2 regions of the Lelliottia amnigena genome follow, and region 1 is predicted to be linked to the other one. Evidence: predicted binding sites of a transcription regulator. Region 1 holds the regulator's gene; the other holds the start of a gene.
What was found. The regulator Fur, encoded in region 1, represses iron uptake genes when iron is present. The targets are predictions, from matches to a motif close to ATAATAATGAGAACNACTATCAA.
Positions count from the first base shown of each region.

Region 2: I6L74_RS02120 (Nramp family divalent metal transporter) is a predicted target of Fur. The motif match lies at 1,800-1,822, and genes of this name have one in related genera.

Region 1 is NZ_CP077236.1:3,052,395-3,061,056, forward strand. It holds gene nagB (glucosamine-6-phosphate deaminase) at 1-463, opposite strand, end outside; gene nagE (N-acetylglucosamine-specific PTS transporter subunit IIBC) at 789-2,810, shown strand; gene glnS (glutamine--tRNA ligase) at 2,982-4,649, shown strand; gene chiP (chitoporin ChiP) at 5,090-6,487, shown strand; gene chiQ (ChiQ/YbfN family lipoprotein) at 6,542-6,871, shown strand; gene fur (ferric iron uptake transcriptional regulator) at 6,997-7,443, opposite strand; gene fldA (flavodoxin FldA) at 7,735-8,265, opposite strand; gene ybfE (LexA regulated protein) at 8,423-8,662, opposite strand, start outside.
Region 2 is NZ_CP077236.1:447,664-456,325, forward strand. It holds gene I6L74_RS02115 (DUF2502 domain-containing protein) at 104-457, shown strand; gene I6L74_RS02120 (Nramp family divalent metal transporter) at 521-1,759, opposite strand; gene nupC (nucleoside permease NupC) at 2,113-3,300, shown strand; gene I6L74_RS02130 (sensor domain-containing phosphodiesterase) at 3,340-5,535, opposite strand; tRNA gene I6L74_RS02135 (tRNA-Ala) at 5,748-5,823, opposite strand; tRNA gene I6L74_RS02140 (tRNA-Ala) at 5,863-5,938, opposite strand; gene I6L74_RS02145 (YfeC-like transcriptional regulator) at 6,156-6,518, shown strand; gene I6L74_RS02150 (YfeC-like transcriptional regulator) at 6,520-6,915, shown strand; gene gltX (glutamate--tRNA ligase) at 6,963-8,378, opposite strand; tRNA gene I6L74_RS02160 (tRNA-Val) at 8,638-8,662, shown strand, end outside.

The DNA of each region.
Region 1 (8,662 bases):
AAGCCAGAGAGGACGCAGGTTCGTTAAACGCAATGTGACCATCGTTACCCACGCCACCCATAAACAGGTTAATTTTGCCGTATGAGCGGATTTTTTCTTCGTACTGACGGCATTCTGCGTCAATATCAGGCGCGTTGCCATTCAGCAGGTTAATATTTTCAGCTGGGATATCAACATGATCAAAGAAATTACGGTGCATGAAGCTGTGATAGCTTTCTGGATGCTCTTTCGCCAGGCCGACATATTCGTCCATATTGAAAGTCACCACATGTTTGAAGCTAACCTGGCCCGCTTTATGCATTTCGACTAATGCTTTATACGCCGTCAGCGGCGTACCGCCGGTTGGGAGACCCAGAACGAAAGGACGATCGGCAGTCGGTTTAAACGCATTAATGCGGTTAACGATATGGCGAGCGGCCCATTTACCGACTTGTTCAGCCGTTGCCAGGGGAATCAGTCTCATTGTTCACCTCTAAGTTAAAGTAAAAAAAGTGGGCGGATGGCGCGCCTGGAGTTTTAATAAGCGTAACCTGGATCACGTCAAGCAGGGGCAATCCGTCTTGATTTTTTGAATGATAAAATAAGTTTTCCCTGTTAGCCAGTGGAAGGGAGGGTTAATAACGATATTTGGTGACAAAACTCACAAAAAGTACGCATTTAATTTGCGATACGAATTAATTTTTCACACACTCAGAATGCCAGTGATTCATCAACTGTATAGATAAGTTAGTGACACAATAAAAAACAGCTGAGAACGTGCCTTAAACGGGGTCTCAAGGGGGAAGAAAGTGAGTATTCTAGGTTATTTACAAAAGGTTGGCCGCGCACTGATGGTGCCGGTTGCCACGCTGCCAGCGGCAGCAATTCTGATGGGTGTCGGTTACTGGATTGACCCGGTTAGCTGGGGTGGAGACAACGCATTAGCGGCGCTCTTCATTAAATCGGGTTCCGCCATCATCGACAACATGTCCGTTTTGTTTGCGATTGGTGTCGCTTACGGCATGTCCAAAGATAAAGACGGTGCTGCGGCGCTGACCGGTTTTGTGGGCTTCCTCGTGTTGACCACTCTGTGTTCACCGGCGGCGGTGGCGATGATTCAGAAGATCCCAGCAGATCAGGTGCCTGCTGCGTTCGGTAAAATCAGCAACCAGTTCGTGGGTATTATGGTGGGTATTATCTCCGCTGAACTGTACAACCGCTTCAGCAGCGTAGAGTTGCCAAAAGCGCTCTCCTTCTTCAGCGGCCGTCGTCTGGTGCCGATTCTGACCTCTTTCGTGATGATCGTTGTTGCCTTCATCATGATGTACATCTGGCCGCTGATCTTTGATGGTCTGGTGAACTTTGGTGAACACATTCAGAAACTGGGCTCTGCCGGTGCGGGCGTGTATGCGTTCTTCAACCGCTTGCTGATTCCAGTCGGTCTGCATCATGCGCTGAACTCCGTATTCTGGTTTGACGTTGCGGGTATTAACGATATCCCTAACTTCCTGGGTGGCGCACAGTCCATCGAAGCGGGTAAAGCGGTTGTCGGTATCACGGGTCGTTACCAGGCGGGCTTCTTCCCGATCATGATGTTCGGTCTGCCGGGTGCGGCGCTGGCCATCTACCACTGCGCACGTCCAGAGAATAAAGCGAAAGTTCTGGGTATCATGATGGCGGGTGCGTTTGCAGCCTTCTTCACCGGTATCACCGAGCCGCTGGAATTCTCCTTCATGTTCGTTGCGCCGGTGCTGTACTTCATTCACGCCGTGCTGACCGGTATCTCTGTGTTCATCGCCGCGTCGATGCACTGGATTGCAGGTTTCGGCTTCAGCGCAGGTCTGGTGGATATGGTGCTGTCCTCTCGTAACCCGCTGGCAACCCACTGGTGGATGCTGATCCCGCAGGGTCTGGTGTTCTTCGCGATCTATTACGTGGTGTTCCGCTTCACAATCACTAAATTCAACCTGATGACTCCGGGTCGTGAACTGGCTGTTGCCGGCAGCGAAGCGGATGGTCAGGACGTGAATGTGAGTGGCAACGCAGACCAGGATGTTGCCGGTCTGGCGCGTCAGTACATCGCCGCAGTGGGCGGTTCTGATAACCTGACGGGGATTGATGCATGCATCACGCGTCTGCGCCTGAACGTGAAAGACTCCTCTCTGGTTAACGAAGCGCTGGCAAAACGCCTGGGTGCATCAGGCGTGATTCGTCTGAATAAAACCAGCGTGCAGATTATTGTTGGCTTCGTTGCAGAAAAAATCGCTAACGCAATGAAAACCACCGGTCCGGTTGCCGCATCAGAATCCGGTTCTGCTCCAGTTGCAGCGCCAGTCGCCGCCAAACCGCAGGCCGTCCCCAACGCAACCACTATCGCAGCGCTGGTTTCGCCAGTGACCGGCGACGTTGTGGCGATTGAACAGGTTCCTGACGAAGCCTTTGCCAGCAAAGCGGTGGGCGACGGTGTGGCAGTGATTCCAACCGAAAAACTCGTTGTATCACCGGCGGCCGGCACTATCGTTAAAATCTTCAACACCAACCATGCGTTCTGTCTGGAAACCGAAAAGGGTGCCGAAATCGTTGTCCATATGGGCATTGATACGGTTGCTTTGGGTGGTAAAGGCTTTACGCGTCTGGTTGAAGAGGGCGCAGAAGTGGTCGCAGGTGAGCCGATTCTGGAAATGGATCTGGACTTCCTGAACGCCCATGCGCGCTCCATGATAAGCCCGGTTGTCTGTAGCAATATCGACGACTTTAGCGGCCTGGTGATTCAGGCAAAAGGTCAGGTTGTTGCAGGCCAGACCCCGCTGTATGAGATTAAAGGCAAGTAATCGCTCCTGAGTAGAGTTCATGCCTTAAGCGGCGGGGGTTATCCTCCGCCGCTTTTTTTTGCATCAATCGCCCCCATTATTTTCCTCCTGGACGTTTTAAGGGTTGTCACTACGTCCGGCTTATAAGATCATACGCCGCTATACGTTATTTATGCCTTTGAGGAATCCACGATGAGTGAGGCTGAAGCCCGCCCGAGTAACTTTATTCGTCAGATCATCGATGAAGATCTGGCCAGTGGTAAGCACACCACGGTGCATACCCGTTTTCCGCCGGAGCCTAATGGCTACCTGCACATTGGCCATGCGAAATCCATCTGCCTGAACTTTGGCATTGCGCAAGACTATCAGGGCCAATGCAACCTGCGTTTCGATGACACCAACCCAGTAAAAGAAGACATCGAATACGTTGAGTCCATTAAAAACGATGTGCAGTGGCTAGGATTCAACTGGTCAGGCGACATTTGCTACTCTTCAGACTATTTTGATCAGCTCTTTGCCTATGCGGTTGAGCTGATCAATAAAGGCCTGGCCTACGTTGACGAACTGTCTGCTGACGAAATCCGTGAATATCGCGGCTCGCTGACTGCGCCGGGCAAAAACAGCCCATACCGCGATCGCAGCGTCGAAGAAAACCTCGCACTGTTCGAAAAAATGCGTGCCGGTGGTTTCGAAGAAGGTAAAGCGTGTCTGCGTGCCAAAATCGACATGGCATCGCCTTTCATCGTGATGCGCGATCCGGTTCTGTACCGTATCAAATTTGCCGAACACCACCAGACCGGCAACAAGTGGTGCATCTACCCGATGTACGACTTCACCCATTGCATCAGCGATGCGCTGGAAGGCATCACGCACTCTCTGTGTACGCTGGAATTCCAGGACAACCGTCGTCTGTACGACTGGGTGCTGGATAACATCACCATTCCTGTGCATCCGCGCCAGTACGAGTTCTCTCGTCTGAATCTGGAATACACCGTGATGTCTAAGCGTAAGCTGAATCTGCTGGTGACAGACAAGCACGTTGAAGGTTGGGATGACCCGCGTATGCCGACCATTTCCGGTCTGCGTCGTCGTGGTTACAGCGCCTCCTCTATCCGCGAATTCATCAAGCGTATCGGCGTGACCAAGCAAGACAACACCATCGAGATGGCGTCGCTGGAATCCTGTATTCGCGAAGATTTGAACGAAAATGCGCCGCGCGCAATGGCCGTTATCGATCCGGTTAAACTGGTTATCGAAAACTATCCGCAGGGCGAAAGCGAGCTGGTGACGATGCCTAACCATCCGAGCAAACCGGAAATGGGTAGCCGCGAAGTGCCATTCAGCGCAGAACTCTGGATCGACCGCGCCGATTTCCGCGAAGAAGCCAACAAACAGTACAAACGTCTGGTGATGGGCAAAGAAGTGCGCCTGCGCAATGCCTACGTGATCAAAGCTGAACGCGTAGAAAAGGACGCAGAAGGCAATATCACGACGATTTTCTGCAGCTATGACGCCGAAACCCTCAGCAAAGATCCGGCGGATGGCCGTAAAGTGAAAGGCGTTATTCACTGGGTCAGCGCTGCGCACGCGCTGCCGGTTGAAATTCGTCTTTACGATCGTCTGTTCAGCGTGCCGAATCCGGGCGCTGCGGAAGATTTCCTGGCGACGATCAATCCGGAATCACTGCTGATCAAACAGGGCTACGCTGAGCCGTCACTGAAAAATGCTGAAGCCGGCAAGGCTTACCAGTTTGAGCGTGAAGGCTACTTCTGTCTCGACAGCCGTTATGCAACCGCTACCAAACTGGTCTTTAACCGTACCGTAGGTCTGCGTGACACCTGGGCGAAAGCTGGCGAGTAATCCAGGTCAATGAGAGACAAACGCCGCACATTGCGGCGTTTTTTTTGCTTGTCGATCAGGCTGTTAGTATTTCATCGAAAAAAAGATGCCTAAAAATAAGGTCAATGAGCTGCTACTTATTTTATTAAATAAAATTTGATGCGCATGAGAAGAGTAAAATAAAACGATGTAATCGCTATCAATAATTATTAGTGATTGAATTTAGTTGATTTTTTAATGATAAAACCCTTCCTGATGTATATGTTACAAATCACTACCAATTATGTGCACTTCGTCATAATCCTGCATTTTGCCCACTGAAAAGCATTGATAATTCGCGTCGCGAAAAATAGTCTACAGACGGTAGTTAATTCGAGGGTATTTATAACTACCCCTGACCGTTTGGTCTTTTTAGATTTTTCGCCGTTTAAGGCGCTTTAATTCGTCAAAGAGGAACAACTATGCGTACGTTCAGTGGCAAACGTAGTGCGCTGGCGCTGGCTATTGCCGGTGTGACAGCAATGTCTGGCTTTATCGCTTCTCCGCAGGCTCAGGCAGCAGGCTTTATCGATGATTCCACGCTCACGGGCGGTATTTACTATTGGCAACGTGAACGTGACCGTAAAGACGTCACCGAAGACAAATACAAAACCAACCTGTCCCATTCTACCTGGAACGCCAATCTTGATTTCCAGTCAGGTTACGCTGCGGACATGTTCGGGCTGGATATTGCGGCGTTCACTGCCATTGAAATGGCCGAAAATGGCGACAGCGCCCACCCGAACGAAATCGCGTTCTCCTCCAGTAACAAAGCCTACAAAGAAGACTGGTCGGGTGATAAAAGCGGAATCAGCCTCTACAAAGCGGCCGCTAAATTCAAATACGGTCCGGTTTGGGCACGCGGTGGCTATATTCAGCCAACCGGTCAGACGCTGTTAGCCCCACACTGGAGCTTTATGCCAGGGACGTATCAGGGCGCTGAAGCCGGGGCAAACTTTGACTATGGCGATGCGGGCGCGTTGAGTTTCTCCTATATGTGGACCAACGAATATAAAGCGCCATGGCACCTTGAGATGGACAAGTTCTATCAGAATGACAAGAAAACCAAAGTCGAGTATCTCCACTCGTTAGGGGCGAAATATGACTTTAAAAACGATTTAGTGCTGGAAGCGGCGTTTGGTCAGGCAGAAGGATACGTGGATCAGTACTTCGCCAAAGCCAGCTATAAATTCGATATCGTTGGCGGCCCGCTGTCGACCAGTTATCAGTTCTACGGTACGCGTGACAAAGTCAGCGATGGCGGTGTGAACGATCTGTATGACGGCACGGCATGGCTTCAGGCGCTGACCTTTGGCTACAAAATCGGGCAGGTTGATTTACGCCTGGAAGGGACATACGTGAAGGCCGAAGGTCAGCAGGGCTACTTCCTGCAGCGTATGACGCCGACCTACGCATCTTCAAATGGTCGCCTGGATATCTGGTGGGATAACCGTTCGGATTTCAACGCCGATGGCGAGAAAGCCGTATTCTTCGGTGCCATGTATGACCTGAAAAACTGGAATCTGCCGGGCTGGGCAGTTGGTGCATCTTACGCGTATGCATGGGACGCAAAACCTGCTGATATGGCGACGCCGGACGCTTACTACGATCCGAACTATCGCCTGAAAGAGTCCTCATACAGCCTCGATGCCATCTACACGCTTCAGGACGGTCGCGCGAAGGGCACGATGTTTAAACTGCACTTCACTCAATACGACAACCATTCCGACATTCCAAGCTACTCGGGCGGTTACGGCAACATCTTCCAGGACGAGCGTGACGTGAAATTCATGGTCATCGCACCCTTCACCATTTTCTGATGAACGCGCCGGCGGGATGATTCCCCCCATCCCGCCGGAATGGAGACTGATATGCTGAAAAAATGTGTTATCGTCGCGATGCTTGCATCGGGACTGGTCGCTTGCGCACAACCGCAGGCACCAAAAGAAGACTCTCGACTGAAAGAGGCCTACAGCGCCTGTATTAACACCGCCGAAGGATCGCCAGAAAAAATTGAAGCCTGCCAGAGCGTGCTGAATGTGCTGAAAAAAGAGAAAGCGCACGAGCAGTTTGCGACGCAGGAAAATGTGCGGGTGCTGGATTACCAGGCCTGTATCCAGGCGCGTCAAACCGGCAACGATCAGGAAGTGGCAAAGCGTTGTGACAAGATCTGGCAGGAGATTCGCAGCAATAACAGCAAGTAATCCTCTTTTGCCACGCCCGGCTGTGCGCCATCCTGATGTGAGTTGGATGGCGCACAACCGGGTTTTTTATTTATAGCAGGCAAAAAAAAGCCAACCGTCAGGTTGGCTCAGTGTATGAAAAACGATTATTTCGTGTCGTGCGCGTGATCGTTTTCGCGGCAATCGCCTTCAGCACAGTGACCGTAGAGGTACAGGCTGTGGTTGGTCAGACGGATACCATGACGAGTGGCAATCTCACGCTGACGAGATTCGATAGATTCATCGCTAAATTCAATCACCTTGCCGCAATCCAGGCAGATGAGGTGATCGTGGTGATGCTGTTGTGTCAGTTCGAAAACGGATTTACCGCCTTCAAAATTATGACGGGTGACAATCCCGGCGTCATCAAATTGGTTCAGAACGCGATAAACGGTCGCCAGGCCAATCTCTTCGCCCATGTCGATCAGACGTTTATACAAGTCTTCCGCACTGACATGGTGATTGTCCGGCCCTTGCAGTACTTCCAGAATTTTTAAACGAGGAAGCGTAACTTTCAGGCCAGCCTTCTTTAATGCGGTATTGTTGTCAGTCATGCGGAATCTGTCCTGTTGCTAAACGATTCACTTCTAAAGAAGAAGTGACAGAAAATGCACTTGGGATAATGCGTTTCATTATAGAACTGCCATGCCTAAATGAAAACTGCAAGTCTCAAGCAAAGTATGCTTATAAAAACGTGGTATCGCCAACAAAGTTGAGCGAAGGCATCCACTTTAACCTGGGATATTGTACAGGTATGAAAGCAAAAGTTAAAAATTTGTAGCAATTATTTTAATTGGAATTACCTATCAATGCGGCGCAACAGTTTTGCAGCGCCGCACGATCAATCAGGCATTCAGGATATCGTCGAGGTGAAGTTCTTCGCGGATCTGCTTAACCCATTTGTCTACGCGTTCTGCGGTGAGCTCTGGTTGACGGTCTTCGTCAATCGCCAGGCCCACAAAATGATCGTCATCCGCAAGGCCTTTAGACGCTTCAAAGTGATAACCCGCCGTTGGCCAATGACCGACAATCGCCGCGCCGCGCGGTTCGATGATGTCGCGAATGGTGCCCAGCGCATCACAGAAATACTCTGCGTAATCTTCCTGGTCACCGCAACCGAACAGCGCGACCAGCTTACCGTTAAAGTCGACTTCTTCCAGCGTTGGGAAGAAATCGTCCCAGTCACACTGTGCTTCGCCGTAGTACCAGGTTGGAATGCCCAGCAGCAGAATATCGTAACCTTCGAGATCTTCTTTGCTGCTCTTCGCAATGTCATGGACGTCGGCAACGTCTTTACCTAGCTGTTTTTGAATGTTTTTTGCGATGTTTTCGGTATTACCGGTATCGCTGCCGAAGAAAATGCCGATGATTGCCATGAGTAAAATAACCTCTTGAAACTTAATGGTATGGTGGCACAAATTGTCCACGGATGAGGGCAATCATAGCAGAACAGAGAAGTCAGCGGAAACAGCTATCACGCGGGACTGCACTCTGTGCTACATGAAAGTGGGGTAAGGGCGATTTTTCAGACTTTTACTGTGAATGGCGCAATGCCTGCAGTTGCAGCATAAGCATCTCTTCGATCAGCTCGCTGCGGCTGATTTCACGGGCCTCAGCCAGTTCGCTTAGGGCGTCGACTGCGTCCGCATTGAGTTTTAACTCGACGCGTTTAAGCCCACGACTTTTGTCGCGTTTAAGCTGGTTTCGCTTATTGATGCGCAACTGTTCATCGCGCGAAAGCGGATTGGTTTTAGGTCGTCCCGGTCGACGTTC
Region 2 (8,662 bases), 1.9 Mb from region 1:
CCCCCTGTGAATTAGGAGTTGAGGCGATTAAACGGGGCTTTACTGCCCCGTAAAATTGCATTAACAGGCCGCTTACGGCTCCGTTCGTAGGAGAATAACAATAATGTTCAGATCACTGATTCTTGCAGCAATCCTGATGGCGAGTGCGCCACTGATTGCAAATGCAGGCGAAATTACCCTGTTGCCGTCAATAAAATTACATATTGGCGATCGTGATAACTCTGGTAACTACTGGGACGGTGGCGGCTGGCGCGACCGTGATTACTGGCACCGTAACTACGAATGGCGTCAAAACCGCTGGTGGAGACATGATAATGGTCGTCACCGTGGCTGGGATAACCGCAAGGCGTACGAACGTGGCTACCGTGAAGGCTGGAGCGATCGTGATGACCGTCGCGGACCTCGGGGCCATGGACGAGGTCACGATCGTGGGCACGGACACGGGCATCGCCACTAATATCGTCACCGCAAAAAAGGAGCCATCAGGCTCCTTTTTCATGCTTATTTCAGTCTGGTTGTCTTACAACCCCAGCAGCGTGCCAATCAGCAGCCACAGGTTCAGCGCCACCACCAGTACCACGATCATCCATCCGATACGTTTAACCAGCGTCGAATTGACCAAATCACCCATCAGCGATTGATTGCCTGTAAAAATCAGCAGCGGTACCAGCGCCAGTGCGATACCAAAGCTCAGCAATACCTGACTCATCACCAAAATGCGGGTGGGGTCCAGCCCCATCAGAATGACGATAAATGAAGGCATCATGGTGACGGAGCGGCGTACCCACAGCGGAATGTGGAAACGTACGAAGCCCTGCATAACGACCTGCCCAGCCAGCGTACCGACCACCGTCGATGAAAGCCCCGCGGCGACCAGGCTTAAACCAAAAATGGTTGCCGCCGCATGGCTCAGCAGCGGTTCCAGCGTCAAATACGCCTGATCGAGATCGGCAACGCCAGTGTGACCGTTAAAATGAAACGCCGCCGCAGCAGTCGCCATCATGGCAAGATTAACGAATCCGGCGATCGTCATCGCAATACCCACATCCCATTTGGTTGCCGAATAGCGTTCCTGCCGGGTGCCATCATGCGCATTTTGCGTCAACGACGAGTGGAGATAGATAACATGCGGCATGATCGTCGCGCCCAGAACACCGGCTGCCAGAAACACAGCTTCCGAGGTTGGGAGGCTGGGTATTGCCATACCTTTGCTCAATTGCACCAGATTCGGCTGCGAAAACACGAGCTCAACAATATACGCTGCCGCAACGAATAACAGCAGACCGCCGATGACCAGTTCCAGCGGTTTTTGCCCCCGCCGCTGCAACATCAGAATAAGGAAAGTGGCAATCCCCGTCAGTACTGCGCCCTGAAGGAGCGAAACGCCGAGGATCAGTTTGAAGCCTATGGCCGCGCCAATAAATTCCGCGAGATCGGTCGCCATCGCGATGATTTCCGCCTGAACCCAGTAAAACCATACGACCGGGCGGGGATAATGATCGCGAATTTGTTCCGCCAGGTTTTTTCCCGTCGCGATCCCAAGCTTCGCGGATAACACCTGAATCAGCATCGCCATCAGGTTTGCCCACACGACAACCCACAGCAATTTATAGCCGAAGCTGGCCCCAGCCTGAATATTGGTCGCAAAGTTACCTGGATCAATGTAACCAATCGCAGCAATGAACGCCGGTCCCATTAATGCGAACCGCAACTTGCGCGCTGCTCTGCCACTGCTACCCTCAACGCGACTGTTATTCATTTCTACCTCTGGAGATATAGCCTTTGCTATGTTTCATGCTATCAAAACGAGAATGATTATCAAGATCATTTAAATGGGTTATAGCGATTTCATTGATAGTGAAGAACAATAGCAAGGCAGGACGTTTTGGAATTATTTAGAACCAACTGCGAAAGTGAATCATCTTTTGTGAAGCCTAGCACACAAACGTAACTTTTCACTCATTTACATAACATAACAGAAATGTATGGTTGATCACTATTTTTGAGACTCGTCACAGGATGTAACTATAGTGTGGTCTTGATCTCGTTTTCTTTGCACTTGTTACATAGAATGTGCACGGAAATTAAACCTGCCTCATATTTGGAGCAAATATGGACCGCGTCCTTCATTTTGTCCTGGCACTTGTTGTCGTTACTGCACTTGCATTGCTGGTCAGCACTGACCGCAAAAACATTCGTATTCGCTATGTTATACAACTGCTCGTCATTGAAGTTTTACTTGCGTGGTTCTTCCTGAACTCCAACATTGGCCTTGGTTTCGTCAGAGGTTTTTCCGAAATGTTCGAAAAACTGCTCGGATTTGCTAACGAAGGGACCAACTTCGTCTTTGGCAGTATGAACGATCAAGGTCTGGCATTCTTCTTCCTGAAAGTGCTGTGCCCAATCGTCTTTATCTCTGCACTGATCGGTATTCTGCAGCACATTCGTGTTCTGCCAGTGATTATCCGCGCGATTGGCTTCCTGTTATCCAAAGTCAACGGTATGGGTAAACTGGAGTCTTTCAACGCCGTCAGTTCCCTGATTCTGGGCCAGTCTGAGAACTTTATCGCGTATAAAGATATCCTGGGCAAAATGTCTCGCAACCGCATGTACACCATGGCGGCAACAGCAATGTCGACTGTATCCATGTCTATCGTGGGTGCATACATGACGATGCTGGAACCGAAATACGTGGTCGCAGCGCTGGTTCTGAACATGTTCAGCACCTTTATCGTTCTGTCTCTGATCAACCCTTACCGCGTTGATGCCAGCGAAGAAAATATCCAGATGTCTAACCTGCACGAAGGCCAGAGCTTCTTCGAAATGCTGGGTGAATACATTCTGGCTGGCTTTAAAGTTGCCATTATCGTTGCTGCCATGTTGATCGGTTTTATCGCGCTGATCGCTGCGTTGAACGCCCTGTTCGCTGCCGTACTGGGCATCTCCTTCCAGGGGATTCTGGGTTACATCTTCTACCCGATTGCCTGGGTAATGGGTGTTCCGGCGCATGAAGCACTGCAGGTCGGTAGCATTATGGCCACCAAACTGGTTTCCAACGAATTCGTTGCGATGATGGATCTGCAGAAAATTGCCAGCACGCTCTCCCCGCGCGCAGAAGGCATTCTGTCAGTCTTCCTGGTGTCCTTCGCTAACTTCTCTTCAATCGGTATTATCGCAGGCGCGATTAAAGGCCTGAACGAAGAGCAAGGAAACGTGGTTTCCCGCTTTGGTCTGAAACTGGTTTATGGTTCAACTCTGGTGAGCGTGCTGTCTGCGTCTATCGCAGCCCTGGTACTGTAATCAGAAGAAAAAACCGGAGGTGCTAAGCCTCCGGTTTTTTTATGCCTGTAATTCCTCGATCGGGCGTGGCTTCCCAATCAGATAGCCTTGAAGGTAATCCACACCAAACGCCAAAAGCATCTGCCGCTGCTCGTGCGTTTCAACATATTCAGCAACAACGCTGAGTGATTTGGTTTTCGCCAGATTACAGATCGATTTCACAATCATCGCATCCATGCTGTCGGTACAAATATCCTTTATAAAACAGCCATCTATTTTTATAACGTCTGCCTCCAGGCGCTTCAGCCGCTCGTAGTTGGCATAGCCCGTACCGAAATCATCAATGGCAATTTTGAATCCGAATTCACGCAGCTTCTGGATATTAAAAATACTGCTTTCAGACTCAGAAAAAGCCTGCTCTTCAGTGACTTCGATAATCACCGCTGCGCAAGAGACGCCATGGCGTTTAAATAGAGCAATAATCTCTGATGCTGTCTCTTTCTGCATCAGCGTGAGTGGCATGAGATTGACCGAGAACCGGGCGTAAAAGTGCGACACAGGATGATCCGCCAACCATATCACCATGGCTTCCACCACGCTCAGGTCAAAACGCCTGCTGAGGTTAAATTGTGCAAAGAGTGGGATGAATTGGTCGGGGAAAATCAATTCGCCATCACTTTCCAGCCGCGTCAGGATTTCGTGATATCCCCCGCCTTCAGCATTCTGAATGGGTTGCACATACAGACGCAAACCGCCCTCAGTGAGAGCGCGTTTGACACGGCTCAACAGGAAAACGCGTTCCGTCGTCTGGTCAGATATCGTTGCCAGGCTGTGCGTTAATGCTAATACGGTTTGATTTGCACAAGACTGCTCTGATAACCAACTCAGTTGACCCAGCACATGATGAAGTTTCTCACCCCATTCATCGCTCATGCTCCCCCAGGATGCGCCAAATTCGACATCAAGAGCCGTATTGTTCCAGTAAATTCTTCGATTATTAAGATGGTCAACAATGTGCTGCAAGCGCGCAGCCGTTTCGGTGCCGTTCAGTACAAGTACCAACTCGCTACCCGGTAGCTGGAAAAGTTTTTCATCGGTCAGTAAAAACGGCTGTAGAGCGCTCGTAACTTCACGCTTACAGTTTACGCGCATCATCATCCCATAATGCCGACTTAGAAACTCCAGGTTGGCTATGCGCAAGCAACACACATGAAAGTGCGGGTGTTTTTCTAGAAAAGCTTCCAGAGCGCGCATATTAGGTAAGCCCGTTAAGGGGTCGGTCAATGCCCTCTCCTGCCAACCCTGCTTTAACCACTCGCCATGCTGATAGATACGTGACATGTAAAGCAGACATAGCGTGAACGAAATCAGAACGGAGAGAACAAATGCCAGGGAGTAGCCATTCTCTACACCGTAAAGGAAATTTCCATTATAGGTGAGTAGCAAAAATACGCAGATAGCCCAACTGAACGAAATTACAATATAGCTTAATCGGCTAATACCTATAGTGAACAGGATAAATATGATCGGAACCAGATAGCCTGCAATGTAATTTGCGCGAAAAGGCGTGCACAGGGCAATCAGTACAGCGATCAGAAGCATCAACCAGAATAATGTAAAAAAGATATGTTTTTTAGAAAAAGAAGGTCTGACATGATACCGCCAAATTTTCATGGCATAACGAGGATTAATCATCATCCTTAAGGGGTAATAAAACATCATGGTAAATATTATTGCAGACGATATTAGGCTCTGAACATCGATAACGTTATCCATTGCTGAGCCTAGGCCAAAATAATTCGACAGCATCACAGGAAAATGGAGTAAATATCCTATCAAAAACATAGATAATTTAATGCTAATGGGGAGTATAAAACCCAACCAAAAAATCTGTATCCCTATGTTTCGATTAGGGACTCCAAACCGCCATCGTCGCCCAAGCTGCCATCGCATAATACCGCAGACAACCAACACAGAAAATACCTGGCAAAACAATAACGCTAATGACTGTATGAGCGTTAATTGTAAACCCCAGGCATTAATAAGTGCAGTGCTAACAATAATGGGGGCAATCGCACGTCGGCCAAATAATAGAATAACCGCCAGCATTACGCTCAGCGGAAGCCAGGCAAGATATATATCATTATCATTAACAATTGCACGAGGGGAGATATAGCGGGAAAGAGGAAGAGTCAGCAGGCAAATAATAGAAGCGATTGCGAATATTCTTAAGCTTTCAAGAATTTTTTTTGTCATTACGGTTAGCAACCTCATTTACCTGACAGTGCGTTAATGCGTAAGAATAGTAAGTTTATTAATTCCGCGAAGCAAGTCTCCCTTTAAGGGTCGCCAGCGTTTTTGCCAAAGGTTTACTCGCCGTATAAGAAATACGTTGTTTTGCAACAAAGGGAGGGATGTTTTTTACATTACCATAAAAAAACCCCCGCCATTCGGCGAGGGTCTGAATTTGGTGGAGCTAAGCGGGATCGAACCGCTGACCTCTTGCATGCCATGCAAGCGCTCTCCCAGCTGAGCTATAGCCCCACAGTGTCTTTACGTTCCAAACTCTTCTGGATAAGAATTTGGTGGAGCTAAGCGGGATCGAACCGCTGACCTCTTGCATGCCATGCAAGCGCTCTCCCAGCTGAGCTATAGCCCCAACGTAAAGCTGTCGTGTTGACGGGCGGCATAATATGAATTCCATTGAAGTGTGTCAACGGCAAAATCAGCCCCACTCTTTCAATCGTCGAAAAATCAGGCAAATAAAGCACATTGCGAAGCGGCTCGCAGTCCTAAGTTAAGCCTGTCACGTTTTCACGTAAAAGGGTGCTATAAGATGAACCACTAATTAACCCTACTGATACTCAGGTGATTGTATGATCAAGGAACGAATGACGCCGGAGGAGCTGTCCCGGCTCACGGGCTATAGCCGTCAGACCATCAATAAATGGGTACGTAAAGAGGGTTGGAAAACTTCACCAAGGCCGGGAGTTCAGGGCGGAAAAGCGCGTTTGGTACATGTGAACGAAAAAGTCAGGGAATTTATTCGTTCTGCCTGTCGAATAACCGACGACCCTCAGCTATCGGAAGGCAGTGCAAGCCTTAGCGCACTTAACGCGCTGCTCCTGACACTGGCAAATGAAATGACCCCGGATGAACAAAAGCAGCTGACCACGCTGTTACTGCGGGAAGGGATTTCCGGATTATTACAACGATTAGGAATACGTGACCAGAACTAATATGAATAAATTACGGAGCAAAATGACCACGGAAGAGTTGGCCGAAAGTCTTGGCGTGGCCAAGCAAACGGTAAACCGCTGGGTGCGCAAGCAAGGCTGGAAAACAGAGGGTATAAACGGGGTGAAAGGTGGACGGGCAAGGCTCATTCATATTGACGCCAGGGTCCGCGAGCACATCGTTAACTTGCCCGCCATTCGTAACCGTCAGGTCACCTATCATCTTGCTGAGCCATCAGCCACATATGGTGGTACTACCCCACCTCGTGTGTTGCGTCAGGTTATCGATACACTGGAAAATATGACCCAAATCGAGCAGGAGAGGCTTGCTGCGCTACTGACACGTGAGGGCATCCAGGGATTTCTCAACCGTCTCGGTATTGCTGAAGAGCACGCATAAAAAACGGCAGGGAAACCTGCCGTTTAATTATCGTCTGTTGTGAAAGATTACTGCTGACTTTCACGCTCAGCAATAAAGTCCAGGGCTTTGTTAATGCGCGCAACGCTGCGAGTCTTACCAATGGCGTGGACCGTTACGTCCAGGCCGGGTGACTGGCCTGCACCTGTCACCGCGACGCGCAGTGGCATACCGACTTTACCCATACCGATTTCGAGCTCGTCTGCAGTTGCCTGAATCGCATGATGAACATTCTCTGCTGACCATTCGGTAATGGCGGCCAGTTTATCGCGCACCACTTCCAGAGGCTGACGCGCAACCGGGCGCAGATGTTTTTTTGCTGCATCCGCATCAAACGCGTCGAACTCTTCATAAAAATAGCGGCAGCTTTCAGCGATTTCTTTAAGCGTCTTGCAGCGCTCACCGAGCAGTTTCACCAGATCCGCGAGCTCAGGGCCAGTGCGGGTATCAATGTTAGCCTGCTCAATATGCCATTGCAGATAGGTCGCCACGTACTCAGGCTGCATGGTGTTAATGTAATGGTGATTCAGCCACAGCAGTTTATCTGTGTTAAACGCACTGGCTGACTTACTTACCGCGCTCAGAGAGAACAGCTTGATCATCTCTTCACGACTGAAGATTTCCTGATCGCCACTGGACCACCCCAAACGCACCAGGTAGTTCAGCAACGCTTCAGGCAAATAGCCGTCATCACGGTACTGCATCACGCTCACTGCACCGTGGCGTTTAGACAGTTTCTTACCGTCGTCGCCATTGATCATAGAAACGTGCGCGTAAACCGGCACCGGCGCATTCAACGCTTTCAGGATGTTGATCTGGCGCGGGGTGTTGTTGATATGGTCTTCGCCACGGATAACGTGAGAGATCTCCATATCCCAGTCGTCAACGACGACACAGAAGTTATAGGTTGGAGAACCATCGGTGCGACGGATAATAAGATCGTCCAACTCCTGATTGCTGAATTCAATCGGGCCACGGATCTGATCGTCAAAAATAACGGAACCGTCTTGTGGGTTAGCGAAACGTACAACGCAGGGTTCATCATCAGCGTGATGTTCGTGGCTGTGGCGGCAGCGGCCGTCGTAGCGAGGTTTATCGCCATTCGCCATTTGTTCTTCACGTAATGCATCCAGACGCTCTTTTGAGCAATAGCACTTATAGGCTGTGCCCGCGACGATCATGTCATCAATTACCGCGTTATAACGGTCAAAACGCTTGGTCTGGAAGTACGGGCCTTCATCCCACTCCAGATTCAGCCAGTTCATCCCATCCATAATGGCTTCGATGGCTTCCGGCGTGGAGCGCTCAAGATCGGTGTCTTCAATACGTAACACGAACTCACCGCCGTGGTTACGTGCAAAAAGCCAGGAATAGAGAGCAGTACGTGCTCCACCGACGTGCAAATAACCTGTCGGGCTGGGCGCGAAGCGAGTTTTGATTTTCATGAAATGGCCTTACGTTATGAACGATGCCGACGACCGGCAAATGCTGGGAAAAAAACAATGGGCAATATTCTATCACTGTGGGGCGATTCCTCAATGATGTTGCCTGTTTGACGTGCAGGTTTGCTAATTTTGTTTAGAAATCATGCTGCATGGGTGGTTTAGCAATCCTTTTGTCTAATTTTACGACGAACGAACGAAAACTTTAGAAAAGGCGTTGACTCATTTTCAACTCTCCCTATAATGCGACTCCACACAGCGGGGGTGATTAGCTCAGTTGGTAGAGC